3 linked regions of the Constrictibacter sp. MBR-5 genome follow. The main gene of each other region encodes a partner of the protein of the gene in region 2 in a complex. Links are inferred from orthologs where the notes say so. Each region holds a gene or a part of one and is shown on either strand. Other genes may lie near its edges. The genes, in order: secA, secY and secG.

Evidence for each region.
Region 1: the proteins of secY (region 2) and secA are in contact, whole or in part, in a crystal structure (PDB 3DIN), measured with the Thermotoga maritima proteins. The link is inferred for Constrictibacter sp. MBR-5 from one-to-one orthologs. Residues at the interface, in WP_004081795.1 of Thermotoga maritima: Glu108, Gly109, Glu110, Glu111, Ala236, Glu237, Arg238, Arg239, Ile240, Thr241, Ile242, Gln243, Tyr244, Ala245, Arg246, Arg247, Val248, Thr249, Gly250, Arg251, Arg252, Val253, Tyr254, Gly256, Ala257, Ser258, Thr259, Tyr260, Leu261, Pro262; in WP_004082002.1 of Thermotoga maritima: Glu261, Ala262, Arg263, Lys300, Ala301, Arg302, Thr303, Ile304, Ile305, Leu323, Tyr324, Asp325, Pro326, Val329, Ser330, Tyr333, Ile336, Lys340, Phe345, Val349, Glu363, Phe364, Tyr374, Ser375, Gly376, Gly377, Glu393, Ile395, Thr482, Ser483.
Region 3: secY (region 2) and secG share a complex: the UniProt entries of both Escherichia coli proteins name them as parts of the sec protein translocase complex. The link is inferred for Constrictibacter sp. MBR-5 from one-to-one orthologs.

What each region holds. Positions count from the first base shown.
Region 1 is NZ_JBEPTK010000008.1:71,276-77,000, reverse strand. Bases 1,753-5,034 are described here. They hold secA (preprotein translocase subunit SecA), read right to left. Parts: upstream 4,689-5,034; coding sequence 1,953-4,688; downstream 1,753-1,952. Other genes in these bases: ABIE65_RS16915 (phytanoyl-CoA dioxygenase family protein), read left to right, coding at 4,970-5,034; ABIE65_RS16925 (FAD-dependent oxidoreductase), read right to left, coding at 1,753-1,826. Also shown: more of ABIE65_RS16925, read right to left, coding at 69-1,752; more of ABIE65_RS16915, read left to right, coding at 5,035-5,725. UniProt on the Escherichia coli protein: Required for protein export, interacts with the SecYEG preprotein conducting channel.
Region 2 is NZ_JBEPTK010000010.1:177,899-183,269, reverse strand. Bases 1,965-4,892 are described here. They hold secY (preprotein translocase subunit SecY), read left to right. Parts: upstream 1,965-2,717; coding sequence 2,718-4,067; downstream 4,068-4,892. Other genes in these bases: rpsM (30S ribosomal protein S13), read left to right, coding at 4,850-4,892; ABIE65_RS19450 (adenylate kinase), read left to right, coding at 4,064-4,714; rplO (50S ribosomal protein L15), read left to right, coding at 2,220-2,711; rpmD (50S ribosomal protein L30), read left to right, coding at 1,974-2,168; rpsE (30S ribosomal protein S5), read left to right, coding at 1,965-1,970. Outside these bases: rpsN (30S ribosomal protein S14), read left to right, coding at 1-47; rpsH (30S ribosomal protein S8), read left to right, coding at 66-464; rplF (50S ribosomal protein L6), read left to right, coding at 480-1,013; rplR (50S ribosomal protein L18), read left to right, coding at 1,025-1,387; more of rpsE, read left to right, coding at 1,401-1,964; more of rpsM, read left to right, coding at 4,893-5,227; rpsK (30S ribosomal protein S11), read left to right, coding at 5,240-5,371. UniProt on the Escherichia coli protein: The central subunit of the protein translocation channel SecYEG. Consists of two halves formed by TMs 1-5 and 6-10.
Region 3 is NZ_JBEPTK010000001.1:127,740-132,863, reverse strand. What follows is about bases 312-2,992. They hold secG (preprotein translocase subunit SecG), read right to left. Parts: upstream 1,974-2,992; coding sequence 1,650-1,973; downstream 312-1,649. Other genes in these bases: tpiA (triose-phosphate isomerase), read right to left, coding at 2,100-2,855; pyrG (CTP synthase), read right to left, coding at 312-1,564. Outside these bases: more of pyrG, read right to left, coding at 1-311; ABIE65_RS00600 (peptidylprolyl isomerase), read left to right, coding at 3,092-4,975; trpE (anthranilate synthase component I), read left to right, coding at 5,035-5,124. UniProt on the Escherichia coli protein: Subunit of the protein translocation channel SecYEG. Overexpression of some hybrid proteins has been thought to jam the protein secretion apparatus resulting in cell death; while this may be true it also results in FtsH-mediated degradation of SecY.

The sequences.
Region 1 (5,725 bases), on a different replicon or contig from region 2:
CTCCTCAGGGAGAGGGCCTGCTGCCTAGCTTGGTCGTTGGCACCGCTACTGGGCGGACGGCCGCCGTCTCAGGAGACCATACCGAGTTCGCGGGCCTTGATCTGCAATGCCAGCACCTTGGAGAAGATGCGGCACTGGGCGAGGCCGCCGGCGTGGAACCAGACGCCCTTCTGGCCGGTGGGTCGCCACATGCCGTGGAGTTCGCCCTCCTCGTCGAAGCCCCAGACCTTGCCGATGCGGTCGCCCACGGCGTCGCCGAGGATCCGTCGCGCCGACGCCGCCTGTCCCTCGTAGCCGGTGGCGAGCACGATGAGGTCGGCGGGAAGCGTGCTGCCGTCCTTCATGACGGCGCCGTCCGGTCCGAAGCGTTCTATGTCGTCGTACTGGACGAGGCCGATGCGGCCGTCGACGATCATCTCGGAGCAGCCGGCGTCGAAATAGTAACCGCCGCCCCGGCTCTGATACATGATCTGCCAGCCCGAGCCGTCCTCGCCTGAGGTGAGGCGGAAGCCGTGCCGCTCCAGGCCGTCGAGCATCGCCTTGTCGGCGATCCGGTTCTTCTCGGTGATCATCTGGTGCGCACGGCGATAGACCGGGAAGGGCGAGGAGACGGCGAGCAGGTCCTTGTCCTCGAACGGGATCTCCTCGTCGTAGAGGGCATAGGGCGCCTGTGCTTCCTTCAGGCTGACGACCAGGGTCGGGCTGCGCTGAACCAGGGTCACCGACGCGGCACCCGATACCGCGAGATCCTGCGCCACGTCGTGGCCGGACGTACCGGTGCCGATAACCAGCGCGCGCTTGCCCTGCCAGTCGAGGCCGCTGCCGTACCGGCCGGAATGGCGCACCGTCCCGCGGAAGTCCTTCAGGCCGGGCAGGTCCGGCATGATCGGCGTGGTGCTGACGCCGTTGGCGAAGACGATGTGGCGTGGCCGCATGCGGCGCTCGGAGCCGTCGGCGCGCTTCAGTACCGCCTCCCAGCAGCCGGCCGCCTCGTCCCAGCTGCCCGAGACCAGTTCGGTGCCGGTCCAGACGTTGAGCTCCATCGCCTCGGCATAGATCTCGAACCAGTTGGCCAGCATGTCCTTGGGGATGAACACCGGCCAGGACGGCGGGAACGGCATGTAGGGCAGGTGGTTGACGCGCGTCTCGTTGTGCAGCGTCAGGGCATGGTAGCGGCGGCGCCAGCTGTCGCCTATCCGCTCGTCCCGGTCCACCACCAGTGTGTCGACGCCGAGCAGGCCCAGCCGCGCCGCGATCGTCAGGCCGGACTGCGCCGCCCCGACCACCAGCACGGCGGGGTCGCGGTCGGCAAAGGCGCGCGCCTTGTTGCGGCGGTCGAGCCAGTTCTCGCCGCCGAAATTGCGCTTCCAGTCGACGTTCTGCCAACGCTTGCCGTTCGCCGGATCCTCATGGCCGCGGATCTCGTCCAGCCCGGTCATCAGGGTCCAGGCGCGCGTCGCGTTCCCTTCGGACACCAAGCGCACGACGCCGGTGCAGGGGCCGACGTTGGTCTCGAAAGCGAAGATGGCCTCGGTGCAGGAGGTGCCGGCGCGATGGACCCGCCGCGGCGGCGTCCGGTGCTCGGCGAGCGCCAGTCCGACGGGCGCCACCTCGGCGGACGCGGGGACGATCCGCGCCGCGATGGCGTCGGCGCCGGACGTGGTGCGCAGGTCCCAGCCGAAGGCGAGGAGGTCGCGCCAGTGACAGTCTTCGGCGAAAAGCGCGGCGACCCGCGCGGCGTCGCCCGACTCCAAGGCCGCCCTGAAGTCGCCGAGCCACGTCGTGGCGACCGTCTCCTGCGTCAGATCGGTCGGGGTACCATCCATCGCGCCGTTCCCTCTGTTTTTTCTGGTCGGTCCCATGTTGCGTGAGACGCGGCAGAATCGCCAGTGGGCGGAGGTGGTCGCTATGCCCCCGCGGTGGCCCGGGAGGCGGACGTTCCTACGCGGACATCAGGCGAAGCGGCCGTGGCACTGCTTGAACTTCTTGCCGGAGCCGCAGGGGCAGGGGGCGTTGCGCGACACCTTGCCCCAGGTCGACGGGTCCTCCGGGTCGATGTCCGCGGCAGCGGCGGCGACCATCCGCCGTGCGGCGGGGCGCGTTGCGACCGCGGTGTCGCCGTCATCCTGCGGCTGGTCGGCGAAGGCCGGGTCCTGGCGCGTTTCCCGCCAGGTAGCGTCGTCCGGCTCCTGCGGCATCACGTCCTCGGCCGGGCCCTGCTGGACCTCGACGTGGCAGAGCGTGCCGGTCACCTGCTCGCGCAGGCGCGACAGCATGGCGTCGAACAGTTCGAACGCCTCGCTCTTGTACTCGTTCAGCGGATCCTTCTGGGCATAGGCGCGCAGGCCGATGCCCTGGCGCAGATGGTCGAGCGCCAGCAGATGGTCCTTCCAGACCTGGTCGAGCAGCTGGAGCAGGACGCTCTTCTCGACGAAGCGCATCATCTCCGGGCCCCAGTTGGCCGACTTCTCGGCCATGCGGCGGTCGATGGCGCCGTTGATGCGCTCGCGGATCTCGTCGTCGGCGATGCCTTCCTCGGCCGCCCATGCGACGACGGGGAAGTCGATGCCGGTGATGCGCAGCAGCTCCTCGTGCAGGCTCGCCGCTTCCCACTGCTCCGGCAGCGCCTTTTCGGGGATGAAGCGGCCGACCAGGTTGTCGACGACCTCGCGGCGCATGTCGACGATGGTCTCGTGCACGTCGGGGGCGCGCATGATGTCGCGGCGCTGCTCGTAGACGACCTTGCGCTGGTCGTTCATCACGTCGTCGAACTTGAGCAGGTTCTTGCGGATGTCGAAGTTGCGCGCCTCGACCTTCTGCTGCGCCTTCTCCAGGGCCTTGTTGATCCAGGGATGGATGATCGCCTCGCCCTGCTTCAGGCCGAGCCGGCGCAGCATGGTGTCCATCCGCTCCGACCCGAAGATGCGCATCAGGTCGTCTTCGAGGCCGAGGTAGAATTTCGAGGCGCCGGGGTCGCCCTGGCGGCCGGAACGGCCGCGCAGCTGGTTGTCGATGCGCCGGCTCTCGTGCCGCTCGGTCGCCAGCACGAAGAGGCCGCCGGCGGCGAGCGCCGCCTTTTTCGCCTCGGCCACCTCGGCGCGGATCTCCTCGGCGCGGCGCCAGTACTCGGCCTCGTCCGTGACATCGGCGAGCTGCTGGCGGATCAGCATGTCGGCGTTGCCGCCGAGCTGGATGTCGGTGCCGCGGCCGGCCATGTTGGTGGCGATCGTCACCGCGCCGGGCCGCCCCGCCTGGGAGACGATGAACGCCTCCTGCTCGTGATAGCGGGCGTTCAGGACGTGATGGGGGATCCCGCGCGCCTTCAGCAGCTCGGACAGCCGCTCCGACTTGTCGATCGACACGGTGCCGACCAGGATCGGCTGGCCGCGTTTGTAGCACTCCTCGATCTGGTCGAGGATCGCCTCGTTCTTCTCCGCCGTCGTCCGGTAGACCTCGTCGTCATGGTCGATGCGGATGACCGGGACGTTGGTCGGGATGTCGATGACCTCGAGCTTGTAGATCTCGGCGAACTCGTTCGCCTCGGTCATCGCCGTGCCGGTCATGCCGGCCAGCTTCGGGTACATCCGGAAGTAGTTCTGGAAGGTGATCGACGCGAGCGTCTGATTCTCGGTCTGGACCTCGACGCCTTCCTTCGCCTCCAGCGCCTGGTGCAGGCCGTCGGAATAGCGCCGACCCTCCATCGCGCGGCCGGTGAACTCGTCGATGATGACGACCTTGCCGTCCTTCAGCATGTAGTCGGTGTCGCGGTGGAACAGGACGTTCGCGCGCAGCGCCTGGTTGGCGTGGTGGACGAGGCTGATGTTGTGCACGTCGTAGAGGGCGCCCTGCAGCAGGCCGCGCTCGCGCAGCATCTCTTCGACGCGCTCCTGGCCGGCGTCCGTGAGGGTGACGGCGCGGATCTTCTCGTCCTTCTCGAAGTGCTCCGGCTGGAGGTGGCGGACGAGGCCGTCGACGATCTTGTAGAGCTCGGACGAGGCCTCGGCGGCGCCGGAGATGATCAGCGGCGTGCGCGCCTCGTCGATCAGGATGGAGTCGACCTCGTCGACGATCGCGAAATTGAAGGGCCGCTGGCACATATCCTCCAGGCGGAACTTCATGTTGTCGCGCAGATAGTCGAAGCCGAACTCGTTGTTGGTGCCGTAGGTGATGTCGGCGGCGTACTGGGCGCGGCGCTGCTCGTCGGAGAGGCCGTGCAGGATGCAGCCGACCGAGAGGCCGAGGAAGGCGTAGATCTGGCCCATCCACTCGGCGTCGCGACGGGCGAGATAGTCGTTCACGGTGACGACGTGCACGCCCTTGCCCGACAGGGCGTTGAGATAGACCGGCAGCGTGCCGACCAGCGTCTTGCCCTCGCCGGTGCGCATCTCGGCGATCATGCCCTGGTGCAGCACCATGCCGCCCATCAGCTGCACGTCGAAATGCCTCTGGCCGAGGACGCGCTTGGCGGCCTCGCGCACGGTGGCGAAGGCCTCGATCATCAGGTCGTCCAGCGTCTCTCCCTTGGAGAGGCGCTCGCGGAACCAGAGGGTGCGCGCGCGCAGCTCCTCGTCGGTCAGGCCCGCGATTTCCGGCTCGAGCGCATTGATCGCTGCAACGTTCGGCTGCAGTCGTTTCACGAACCGGTCGTTCGATGAACCGAAGATGCGCTTGGCGAGGGCGCCGAGCATGCAGTTTTCCTCTGGTGGAAAGGCGCTGGGACGCGTCGGCCGGCGCGTCGAGCCGGCCTCGGGCGACGCTCCGGACAGATAAGCCGCAGGCAAGGGAGTGTCAACGAAACGCCCTGGCGCAGGCGGACGCGAAGAAGCGAGGCCGCCGGCGGATGCAGCCCCGGTTGCCGAGCCCGTTGCCGATCAGGCGCGCCCGATGCACCATCCGAGCCAAGCGCGGTCGCCACGAGAACCGCCACGAACCGCCGATCGGCCCGCCCTGTGCGGAGGGAGAACCCAGGATGAACAAGATCGCCCCGACATCCGCTGCGACACCCGCTTCGACCATCGGCGCGGCCTATGCGCGCGACGGCTTCGTCTTCCCGCTCGATATCCTGTCCGCGGACGAGGCGGCAGGCCTGCGCGCCGACCTGGAGGCCGCCGAGGATGCGGTACGGGCCGACAAGCGCAAGCTCGGAATGGTCCGGGGCTACCCCGCCCGGCTGCTGCCGTCCTTCGACGCGCTGATCCGGCATCCGAGGATGGTGGCGGCGGCGTCGGCCGTGCTGGGGCCGGACCTGATGGTCTGGGGCTCCGGCCTGTTCATCAAGGAGGCGAACACGCCGAACTATGTGAGCTGGCACCAGGACCTGACCTATTGGGGCCTGGACCAGGCGGACGAGGTCACGCTGTGGGTGGCGCTGTCGCCGGCGACGCCGGAGAGCGGCTGCATGCGCTTCGTCGCCGGCAGCCACCGGCGGAACATCGTGCCGCACGCGGACAGCTTCGCCGCCGACAACCTGCTGACGCGCGGCCAGGAGATCGCGGTCGAGGTCGACGAGCGGGACGCGGTCGACGTGGTGCTGAAGCCGGGGCAGGCGTCGCTGCACCACGGCCACCTGTTCCACGCCTCCGGCCCGAACCAGACGGGCGACCGCCGCATCGGGGCGGCCATCCGCTACATCGCGCCGTCGATGCGGGGCCGATCCGGCCCCGACACCGAGGTGGCGCTGGTCGCGGGCGAGGACCGCTTCGGCCATTTCCGCGTGGTGCCGCCG
Region 2 (5,371 bases):
TGGCCTCCCAGGGCCAGATCCCGGGCGTGGTGAAGTCGAGCTGGTAGTAAGGAGGGCATGGGCCCATGGCATTGAGCGATCCGCTCGGCGACCTGTTGACCCGTATCCGTAACGGACAGCAGGCGCGGCTGAACACGGTGCGGTCGCCGGGTTCCAATCTGCGCACGCGTCTTCTCGACGTGTTGCAGCGGGAGGGCTTCATCCGCGGCTACACCACGAAGTCCGCCGATGGCGGCTTCGCCGAACTCGTCATCGAGTTGAAGTACAACGAGGGCGAGCCGGTCATCCGTCACATCTCGCGTGTGTCGAAGCCTGGCCGGCGCGTCTATTCGAAGATCAAGGACCTGAAGCCGTTCCAGGGCGGCCTCGGTATCTCGATCCTGTCCACGCCGCGCGGCGTCATGTCCGACCATGAGGCACGCGCGCAGAATGTGGGCGGCGAAGTCCTCTGCCAGGTGTTCTAGGAGCAAGGTGCGCCCATGTCGCGCGTAGGCAAATATCCCGTGACCGTGCCGGCCGGGACCACCGTACAGGTGGCCGACGGCACGATCGAGGCGAAGGGCAAGCTCGGGCAGCGTAGTCTGAAGCTGGTCGACGAGGTCGAGGCTGTGCTCGAAGAGGGCAAGCTCTGGATCAAGCCGCGCTCGGACTCCCAGCGTGCGCGCATGATGTGGGGCACCTACCGCGCCCTGGCGCAGTCGCTGGTGACCGGCGTCTCGGAGGGCTTCACCAAGGCGCTCGAGATCAGCGGCGTCGGCTACCGTGCGGCGGTCGAGGGCAAGACCCTCAAGCTGCAGCTCGGTTACAGCCACGACGTGATCTTCCCGATCCCGTCGGACGTGCAGATCAAGACCGAGCGGCCGACGGCCATCGCGGTGTCCGGCATCGACCGGCAGCGCGTCGGGCAGGTCGCCGCGGAGATCCGTGCGTATCGCGGCCCGGAGCCCTATAAGGGCAAGGGCATCCGCTATGCGGACGAGACGATCCTGCGCAAAGAAGGCAAGAAGAAGTAAGGACCGGGGCAATGCTGAGCAGCAGACAACTTCAAGTACGCCGCCGGCTGCGGATCCGCGCCGCGCTGCGGCGTCAGGGCAACGGCCGGGCGCGGCTGTCGGTGTTCCGGTCCGGACGCAACATCTACGCCCAGGTCATCGACGACGAGCGGGGCGTGACCGTCGCCTCTGCGTCCTCGCTGGACAAAGGCTTCCGCGAGGGCGGCAAGTCCGGTGCGGACAAGGCAGCGGCCGCGGAGATCGGCAAGCTGGTCGCCGAGCGAGCGCTCGCGGCCGGTGTGAAGGAAGTTGTTTTCGACCGCGGTGGCTATCGCTATCACGGCCGGGTGAAAGCCCTGGCCGAAGCCGCCCGCGAGTCCGGACTGGCGTTCTAGGAAGGCTGAAGGCATGGCACGAGGTCCAAGGCGCGAGCGCGAACGCGAAGGCCGGGAAGAGTCGGAATTCGTCGAGAAGCTCGTCTCGATCAACCGCGTCGCGAAGGTGGTGAAGGGCGGCCGGCGTTTCGGCTTCTCCGCTCTGGTCATCGCAGGCGACGGCAAGGGCCGGGTCGGCTTCGGCTCGGGCAAGGCGCGCGAAGTCCCCGAGGCGATCCGCAAGGCGACGGAGCGTGCCCGCAAGGGTATGATCCGGGTCCATCTGCGCGAGGGCCGGACATTCCACCACGACGTTCTCGGTCACTTCGGCGCCGGTCGTGTCGTCGTGCGCGCCGCACCGGTCGGCACCGGCATCATTGCCGGTGGCCCGATGCGCGCCGTGTTCGAGGCGCTCGGTGTGCATGACGTCGTCGCGAAGTCGACCGGCACGTCGAACCCGCACAACATGGTCAAGGCGACCTTCGACGCGCTGCAGAACTCGTTCTCGCCGCGCAGCGTCGCCGCCCGGCGCGGCCGCAAGGTCAGCGAAATCCTCGGCCGGCGTGGTGAGGCCGAGCCGGCCGCCCAGACCGGCACGGAGTAGGCGATGAGCGAAGCGAAATCTCAGCTGCGGGTCACCCAGATCGGCAGCCCGATCCGGCGCCCCGGCTATCAGCGGGCGACCCTGGTGGGCCTCGGCCTGAACAAGATCCGCCGCGAGCGCGTCCTCGAGGATACGCCCGCGATCCGCGGCATGCTGCGGAAGGTTCATCATCTGGTGAAGGTCGAGCCGGTTGATTGACCGGGTTTCCGACCTTAACTCCGACACACCCCTGCGTGGGCGGGACGGGACATGAAGCTCAACGAACTCCGGGACAATGACGGCGCCCGCTACAAGGCGAAGCGCCTCGGCCGTGGCATCGGCTCCGGCAAGGGCAAGACGTCCGGCAAGGGCGTCAAGGGCCAGAAGGCGCGCTCCGGCGTTGCCATCAACGGCTTCGAAGGCGGCCAGATGCCGATCTATCGGCGGCTGCCGAAGCGTGGCTTCAACAATATCCACGCGCTGTCCTTCCAGGAGATCAATGTCGGCCGCCTGCAGCAGGCGATCGATGCGGGTCGCCTCGATGCCGGCCAGAAGCTGGATTCCGAGGCGCTGATCAAGGCCGGCGTCATCCGCCGTGCCCATGACGGCCTTCGCCTGCTCGGCAAGGGCGCCATCACAAGCCGCATCGAGATCGAGGTCGCCGGTGCGTCCAAGTCGGCCGTGGATGCGGTCGAGAAGGCGGGGGGGAGTGTCATCGTCTGCGCGCCCCGCGTCGCCGCAGCGGCCGACGAGCAGGTCTGATCCCGGATGGCATCCGCCGCGGAGAGACTCGCCGCCAACGTCAATCTCGGCGCGTTCGGGAAGGCGACTGAGCTCAAGAAGCGGATCTGGTTCACGCTCGGCTGCCTGATCGTCTACCGGCTCGGCACCTACGTGCCGATTCCCGGGATCGATCCGGCAGTGCTTGCGGAGATCTTCCAGAGCCAGGCCGGCGGCCTGCTCGGGATGTTCGACATGTTCGCGGGCGGCGCCCTCGGGCGGATGACGATCTTCGCGCTGAACATCATGCCGTACATCTCCGCGGCCATCATCATGCAGTTGATGACGGCCGTGTCTCCCAAGCTGGAGGCCCTCAAGAAGGAGGGCGAGAGCGGCCGCAAGAAGATCAACCAGTACACCAGATACGGCACCGTTCTCCTCGCCACGGTTCAGGCCTATGGGCTGGCGATCGGCGTGGAGGGCATGCGCGGCCCGTCTGGTGCGGCGGTTATCGATCCTGGCCTGTTCTTCCGCTTCACCACGGTCGTCACCGTGGTGGGTGGCACCATGTTCCTGATGTGGCTGGGTGAGCAGATCACCGCGCGTGGCGTCGGCAACGGCATCTCGCTGATCATCTTCGCCGGCATCGTCGCGAACCTGCCGTCGGCGCTGGCTGCGATCCTGGAACTCGGCCGGACCGGGGCGATGTCCGCGGGTTTCATCATCTTCCTGCTGCTGATGTCGGTCCTCGTGATCGCCGTCGTCGTGTTTGTCGAGCGCGCGCAACGGCGGATCGTCGTCCAGTATCCCAAACGCCAGGTCGGCAACCGGATGTATGGCGGCGACAGCTCGCATCTGCCGCTGAAGCTGAACAGCGCTGGCGTCATCCCGCCGATCTTCGCCAGTTCGCTTCTGCTGATGCCGACGACGCTCGCCAGCTTCGCCGCATCGGGTGGCGACGGGCCGGAGTGGCTGACCAGTATCGCGGCGTATCTGGGCCACGGGCAGCCGCTGTATCTGGCGCTCTACGTCTCGATGATCGTTTTCTTCGCCTTCTTCTACACGGCGGTGGTCTTCAACCCCGAGGAGACGGCGGACAATCTCCGCAAGCACGGCGGCTTCGTTCCGGGCATTCGGCCGGGCAAGAACACAGCCGACTATCTCGACTATGTCCTGACGCGGTTGACGGTGGTGGGTGCGATCTATCTGGCCCTCGTCTGCATCCTTCCGGAGATCCTGATCTCGCAGTACTCGGTGCCCTTCTACTTCGGCGGCACGAGCCTGCTGATCATCGTCAGCGTCACGATGGACACGGTCGCGCAGATCCAGTCGCACCTCGTCGCCCACCAGTATGAGGGCCTGATCCGCAAGTCGAAGCTGAGGGGGCGTCGAGGATGAGGATTCTCGTTCTTCTCGGGCCGCCGGGGGCGGGCAAGGGCACTCAGGCGAAGCGTCTCGAGCGAGCCTACGGTATCGTGCAGCTCTCGACGGGCGATATGCTGCGTGCGGCTGTCGCCTCGGGCAGCGATCTCGGTCGCGAGGCGAAGGACGTGATGGATGCGGGCAAGCTGATGCCCGATGCCATCATGACGGAAATCATATCCGACAGGATCGAGCAGCCCGACTGTGCTAACGGGTTCATCCTGGACGGCTTCCCCCGTACGCGCGCACAAGCCGAAGCGCTCGATGCGTTGCTGGACCGGAAGGGCTTGGCGCTCGACAAGGTCGTCGAGCTCAAGGTCGACGAGCAGGCCCTGGTGGAGCGCGTCTCCGGGCGTTTCGCCTGTGCCAAGTGCGGGGCGGGCTACCACGACAAGTTCCAGCCGCCGAAGCAGGCGGGTATCTGCGACGTCTGCGGCAGTACCGAGTTCATACGCCGGGCCGACGACAACGCCGAGACCGTGCGTGCGCGACTCTCGGCCTACCGCGAACAGACCGCACCGATTCTGCCCTACTACAGGGACAAGGGCGTTCTGGTCGAAGTGGACGGCATGGCGGACATAGACGAGGTTACGCGACAGATCGAACACGTGCTGAATGGCTAGGTGCGACTAGACCGCGCGAACCACCTAGGCGCGCGGTTGACACCGCACGGATCGTCACTATTATCCTTCGGCTCGTCTTTTCGGCCGGCGGCCAATCGGCGTTTTTCCACCATGGTGCTCTGAGGAGAGGCGAACGTGGCGCGTATCGCTGGCGTCAACATCCCCACAAACAAGCGCGTCGAAATCGCGCTGACCTACATCCACGGGATCGGCCGGGCGAAAGCTCAGGAGATCTGCGGGAAGATCGCCATTCCGGCCGAGCGCCGAGTGGGAGACCTGACCGAGGATGAGGTGATCCGGATCCGTGAATCCATCGACCGTGACTATCTGGTCGAGGGTGATCTTCGTCGCGAAGTCGCGATGAACATCAAGCGGCTGATGGATCTCGGTTGCTATCGCGGGCTGCGCCACCGGCGCGGGCTGCCGGTGCATGGCCAGCGGACGCATACCAATGCGCGCACGCGCAAAGGCAAGGCGCGTCCGATCGCCGGCAAGAAAAAAGTCACGAAGTAGTAAGGGTCGGATATGGCAAGGCCTGCGGCAGCAGCGACGCGCATCCGTCGCCGCGAACGGAAGAACATCACTTCCGGCGTGGCGCACGTGACCGCATCGTTCAACAACACGATGATCACGATCACCGACGTCCAGGGCAATTCG
Region 3 (5,124 bases), on a different replicon or contig from region 2:
ACGGCTTCGACTTCAGTTCCGGATGGAACTGAACGCCGATGAACCAGGGATGGTCGGGATACTCGACGATCTCCGGCAGAACGCCGTCAGGCGACATGCCGGAGAAGGTCATTCCGGCCTCCTCGAGCTGGCGCTTGTAGTTCACGTTGACCTCGTAGCGGTGACGGTGCCGCTCCTGGATCTCCGTGCAGCCATAGACCTCGGCGACGGCGCTGCCCGGCAGCAGATGCGCCGGATAGGCGCCCAGCCGCATGGTGCCGCCCAACTCGCCCTCGGCGTTGCGGCGCTCGACGGTGTTGCCGCGGGTCCATTCGGTCAGCAGGCCGACCACCGGATGCTCGCACGGACCAAACTCCGTCGAACTCGCGCCCTTCAGCCCGACCAGGTTCCGCGCCGCCTCGATCACCGCCATCTGCATGCCGAAGCAGATGCCGAAATAGGGGATGTTGTGCTCGCGCGCGAAGCGCGCCGCCTCGATCTTGCCGGGCGTGCCGCGCTCGCCGAAGCCACCCGGAACCAGGATGCCGTCGACCCGCTCCAGCCGCTCGATCGCACCCTCGGTCTCGAAGATCTCCGCCTCGATCCAGTCGCAGTTCACCTGCACCCGGTGGGCGATGCCGCCGTGGTTGAGAGCCTCGATCAGCGACTTGTAGGCGTCCTTGAGCTCGGTGTACTTGCCGACGACCGCAATGGTGACCTCACCCTCGGGATTGAGGGTGCGCTCGACGATCTCCGTCCAGCGGCTCATGTCGGGCTCGCCCGCGACCTCGATCCCGAAGTGGCGGAACACCTCCACGTCGAACCCGGCCTCGTGATAGCTGATCGGGGCGGCGTAGACGGTCTCCACGTCGAGCGCCGGGATCACGCAGGATTCGCGGATGTTGCAGAAGAGCGCGATCTTGCGGCGCGACTCGCGCGAAATCTCGCGGTCGCAGCGGCAGAGCAGGATGTCCGGCTGGATGCCGACGCTCAGCAGCTCCTTCACCGAATGCTGCGTCGGCTTGGTCTTCAGTTCGCCCGCCGAGGGGATCCAGGGCACCAGGGTCAGATGCACGAAAAGCGTCTGCTCCGCGCCGAGTTCGTTGCGCAGCTGCCGGATCGCCTCGAGGAAGGGGAGGCTCTCGATGTCGCCGACCGTGCCGCCGACCTCGCACAGAACGAAGTCCTCGCCGTCCAGGTCGGCCTGGATGAATTCCTTGATGGCGTCGGTGACGTGCGGGATGACCTGGACGGTCGCGCCAAGATAGTCGCCACGCCGCTCACGGCCCAGCACGGTGGAGTAGATCCGCCCCGTGGTCACACTGTCGCTGCGGCGTGCGGACACGCCCGTGTAGCGCTCGTAGTGGCCGAGGTCGAGATCGGTTTCGGCACCGTCGTCGGTGACGAAGACCTCGCCGTGCTGGTACGGGCTCATCGTGCCCGGGTCGATGTTCAGGTAGGGGTCGAACTTCCGCATGCGGACACGAAAACCGCGTGCCTGCAGCAACGCGCCGAGAGCGGCGGCCGCGAGTCCCTTGCCCAGGGATGATGCGACGCCGCCGGTAATGAAGATGAAGCGCGTCATTGGCGCCTGTCTCAGCCCGCGTTCCGAAGACCCTGCCGCGTTCCAGCGCGGAGGGCAACTGCCAATCGATGCATCGCAGATAGACTCAGCGCGACAGCGGTACGGCCGGCTCGGCCGGTGCCGCAGGCGCACTCTGCTCGACCGGTGCCACGGGGCGACCGGTATCGAGGATCGAACCCGGCCGCGACGTGCCCGTGGAGAGCCAGGCGAGGAAGAGGCTCGTGACGAAGAACAGCGCCGCCAGCACCGCCGTGGAACGCGTCAGGAGATTCGCGCCTGACCGTCCGGTCATGAAGCCGCCACCGCCGCCGCCGATGCCGAGACCGCCGCCCTCGCTGCGCTGGATCAGCACGACGCCCACGAGCGCGATGGCGATCAGGATATGGATGACGAGAACGACGGTGATCATCCGGGACCAATCCGCAAAGACGAAACAAGCACGAGCACGCCCGACGGAACGCTGTCCGGGACGTGCGGGTGGCGGCCGAACCACGTTCGGCCCGGCCGCCCTTTTAGTTGGTTGCCGCCGCCGGGGCTAGCCACATGTTTTCGCGATCGCCCAGAAGTCGTCCGCCTTCAGGCTGGCGCCGCCGACGAGGGCGCCGTCCACATCCTCCAGCGCGAGGAGCTGCGCCGCGTTGTCGGGCTTCACCGAACCGCCGTAGAGGATGCGCAGGGCGTCGGCGTCGGGAATCAGGCCGCGTATTTCCTGGCGGATCGCAGCGTGCATCTCCGCCACGTCCGACGGCTGGGCGACCTTGCCGGTGCCGATCGCCCATACAGGCTCGTAGGCCAGCACGACCGATTCGGCGGTCGCGCCGTCGGGTACGGATCCGCGCACCTGGGCGCGCACGACTTCCAGCGCTTCGCCCGAATCCCGCTGCGCCTCGGTTTCGCCGACGCAGATGATGGCGATCAGGCCGGCGCGCGCTGCGGCCTCCGCCTTGCTGCGCACCACCGCATCGGTCTCGCCGTGGTCCGCCCGGCGCTCCGAATGGCCGACGATCACGAAATCGCAGGCGAGGTCGGCCAGCATCTCGGCCGCAATGTCGCCGGTATGGGCGCCGCTCGGTTCCGGATGGCAGTCCTGGCCGCCGAGCGCGATGATGGTGCCGCGCAGCATTTCGCCCACGGGGGCGAGGAGGGTCGCCGGCGGGCAGACGACGATGTCCGCGGCGATGTCCGGATCCTCCGCGGCGCGGCCGACGAGCGCGCCGGCGAGGTGGGTACCGGCGACGGCGAAGCCGTTCATCTTCCAGTTGCCGGCGATAAGCGGGCGACGCGCCTTCATGTGCGCTCCTCTGTTTCACTCGTCCGATGCATTGCGTTCACGACGCACCTTTTCCATTTAGCACGCCGTGGCGCACCGGATCATCCCGGTCGGCATGGCGGGGAGAGCGGAGAGGGGAGTGCAGACACGTCCTGGTGGGCGTTGTTGCCGCTCGCCGACCCCCTCCCTATGATGCCGCCAGCTTCCGCCGGGTTCCGTCCGGCGGCGCGACGCCCTATCGCAGCGATCGAAGGCTTATGCTCAACACTCTCCGCAAGGGCGCTAAATCCTGGGTCGCAAAGGGGCTCTTCTTTCTCCTGATCCTCAGTTTCGGCGCATGGGGGATCGGCGACTATCTGCGCCCTGATCCTGCAGCGCCGGCCGCCGAGGTGGGCGATCTCGCAATCTCGCGCGACGAGTTGAACCGCGACTTCAACCGCCAGCTGGAGCAGCTTCGGCAGCGCTTCGGCAATGCCATCGACCGCGAGACGGCGGCGCGGTTGGGTCTGGTGGATCAGGCGCTGAACCAAGCGATCGATCGCCGGCTGCTCGAACTCGAGGCCCGCGAGTTGGGCGTGCGGGTCTCCGACGACATCGTGCGGGATCGGATCCTGCAGGAGCCGGCGTTCACGACGGCGACCGGAGAGTTCAACCGGGTCCGGTTCGAACAGACCCTGTTCAACAACGGCCTGACCGAAGAGGGCTTCGTTGCCATGATGCGCGGCGATCTGGCTCGCGGGATGGTCGCCGATACGGTCACTGCCGGCGCCGAGATACCGGCCGACGTCGCGCGCATGATCTATGCGGACGAGGCGGAGACGCGCAGCGTCGAACTGGTGGTCCTGCCGGACACCGCGGCGGACCAGCCGCCGGAGCCGACGGACGCACAGCTTGCCGAGACGTACGAGGCGGAGAAGCAGCGCTGGATGGCGCCCGAATATCGGAGCGCCGTGGCGGTGCTGCTGCGTCCCGAAGACCTGATGGGCGAGGTGTCGGTCGACGAGGATCGCATCCGGGAGGCCTACGAGGCACGCAAGGCCCAGTTCGAGACCCCTGGTACGCGCGACATCTCGCAGCTGCTCTTCTCCGACGAGGCTGCGGCCGCGGCGGCGAGCAAGCGTATCGCCGATGGCGACAGCTTCGATGCCGTCGCCGCCGATCTCGCCGGCAACGGCGCCGACCGCACCGACATCGGGACGGTGACGAAGGACGACCTCTTCCCGGCCGAGGTCGCCGATGCCGCCTTCGCGCTCGATGCGGCCGGCACGACCCAGCCGGTACGCAGCCCGCTCGGCTGGCATCTCCTGCATGTCACGGACATAAAGCCGGGCACCGTCACGCCGCTCGCCGAAGTGCGCGATCGCATTCGCGACGACATCGCACGAGAGGGCGCGGTCGACCGGATCTACGGCGTGGGGACGGAGGTCGACGATGCCCTGGCGGGCGGAGCGTCCGTGGAGGACGTGGCGGGCCAGTTCGGCCTGCCGCTGGTCGAACTGCCGCCGATCTCGCGCCAGGGGGTGACGCAGAGCGGCGCTCCCCCCGCAGAGATGCCGACGGTGCGCGGCCTCCTGGATACCGTCTTCCAGACATCGGCGGGCTCGACCAGCCGGCTGGTCGAGACGCCCGAGGGCGCCTACTACGTCGTGCGCGTCAAGGACGTGATCGAGGCGCGGCAACGCCCGCTCGACGAGGTGCGCGAGCAGGTGGCGCAGCGATGGCGCGCCGCCGAGCGGCACAGGATGGCCGAGGCGAAGGCGAAGGCATTGGCCGAGCAGGTGCGTGGCGGTACCGCGCTGTCCGCGGCGGCCAGCGAGGCGGGCCTGACGGTGGAGACGCCGCCGGCGGTGCGCCGCTCGACCAACGCATCGGAGATGAACCTGCCGCCGGCACTCGTCACCAAGGTCTTCGCTGCCAAGCAGGGCGACGTGCTCGTCGAGGCGCTGCCGGGCGGCTATGCGATCGCGCAGCTGACGAAGATCGACAAGGTCGACCCGGCGGCCGAGTCCACCGAGGTGGCGGGCGTCCGGGATCAGCTGAGCCAGGGCATGGCGGCCGACATCCGCGCACAGTATCTGCAGGCGCTGCGCGCCCGCTACGGCGTTACCATCAACCAGACGGTCGTGCAGTCGCTGTTCTAGAGACCGCCCGCTTTCCAGCTGCGCCGGGGACATCCGGCGCACCAACTTAAGGTGCAATCGTGACCGCTACCCCGAGCTTCGATGCGTTCCGCGAGTGCTACGACGCCGGAAAGCCGCAGCTCGTCTGGTCGCGCACCGTGGCGGACCTC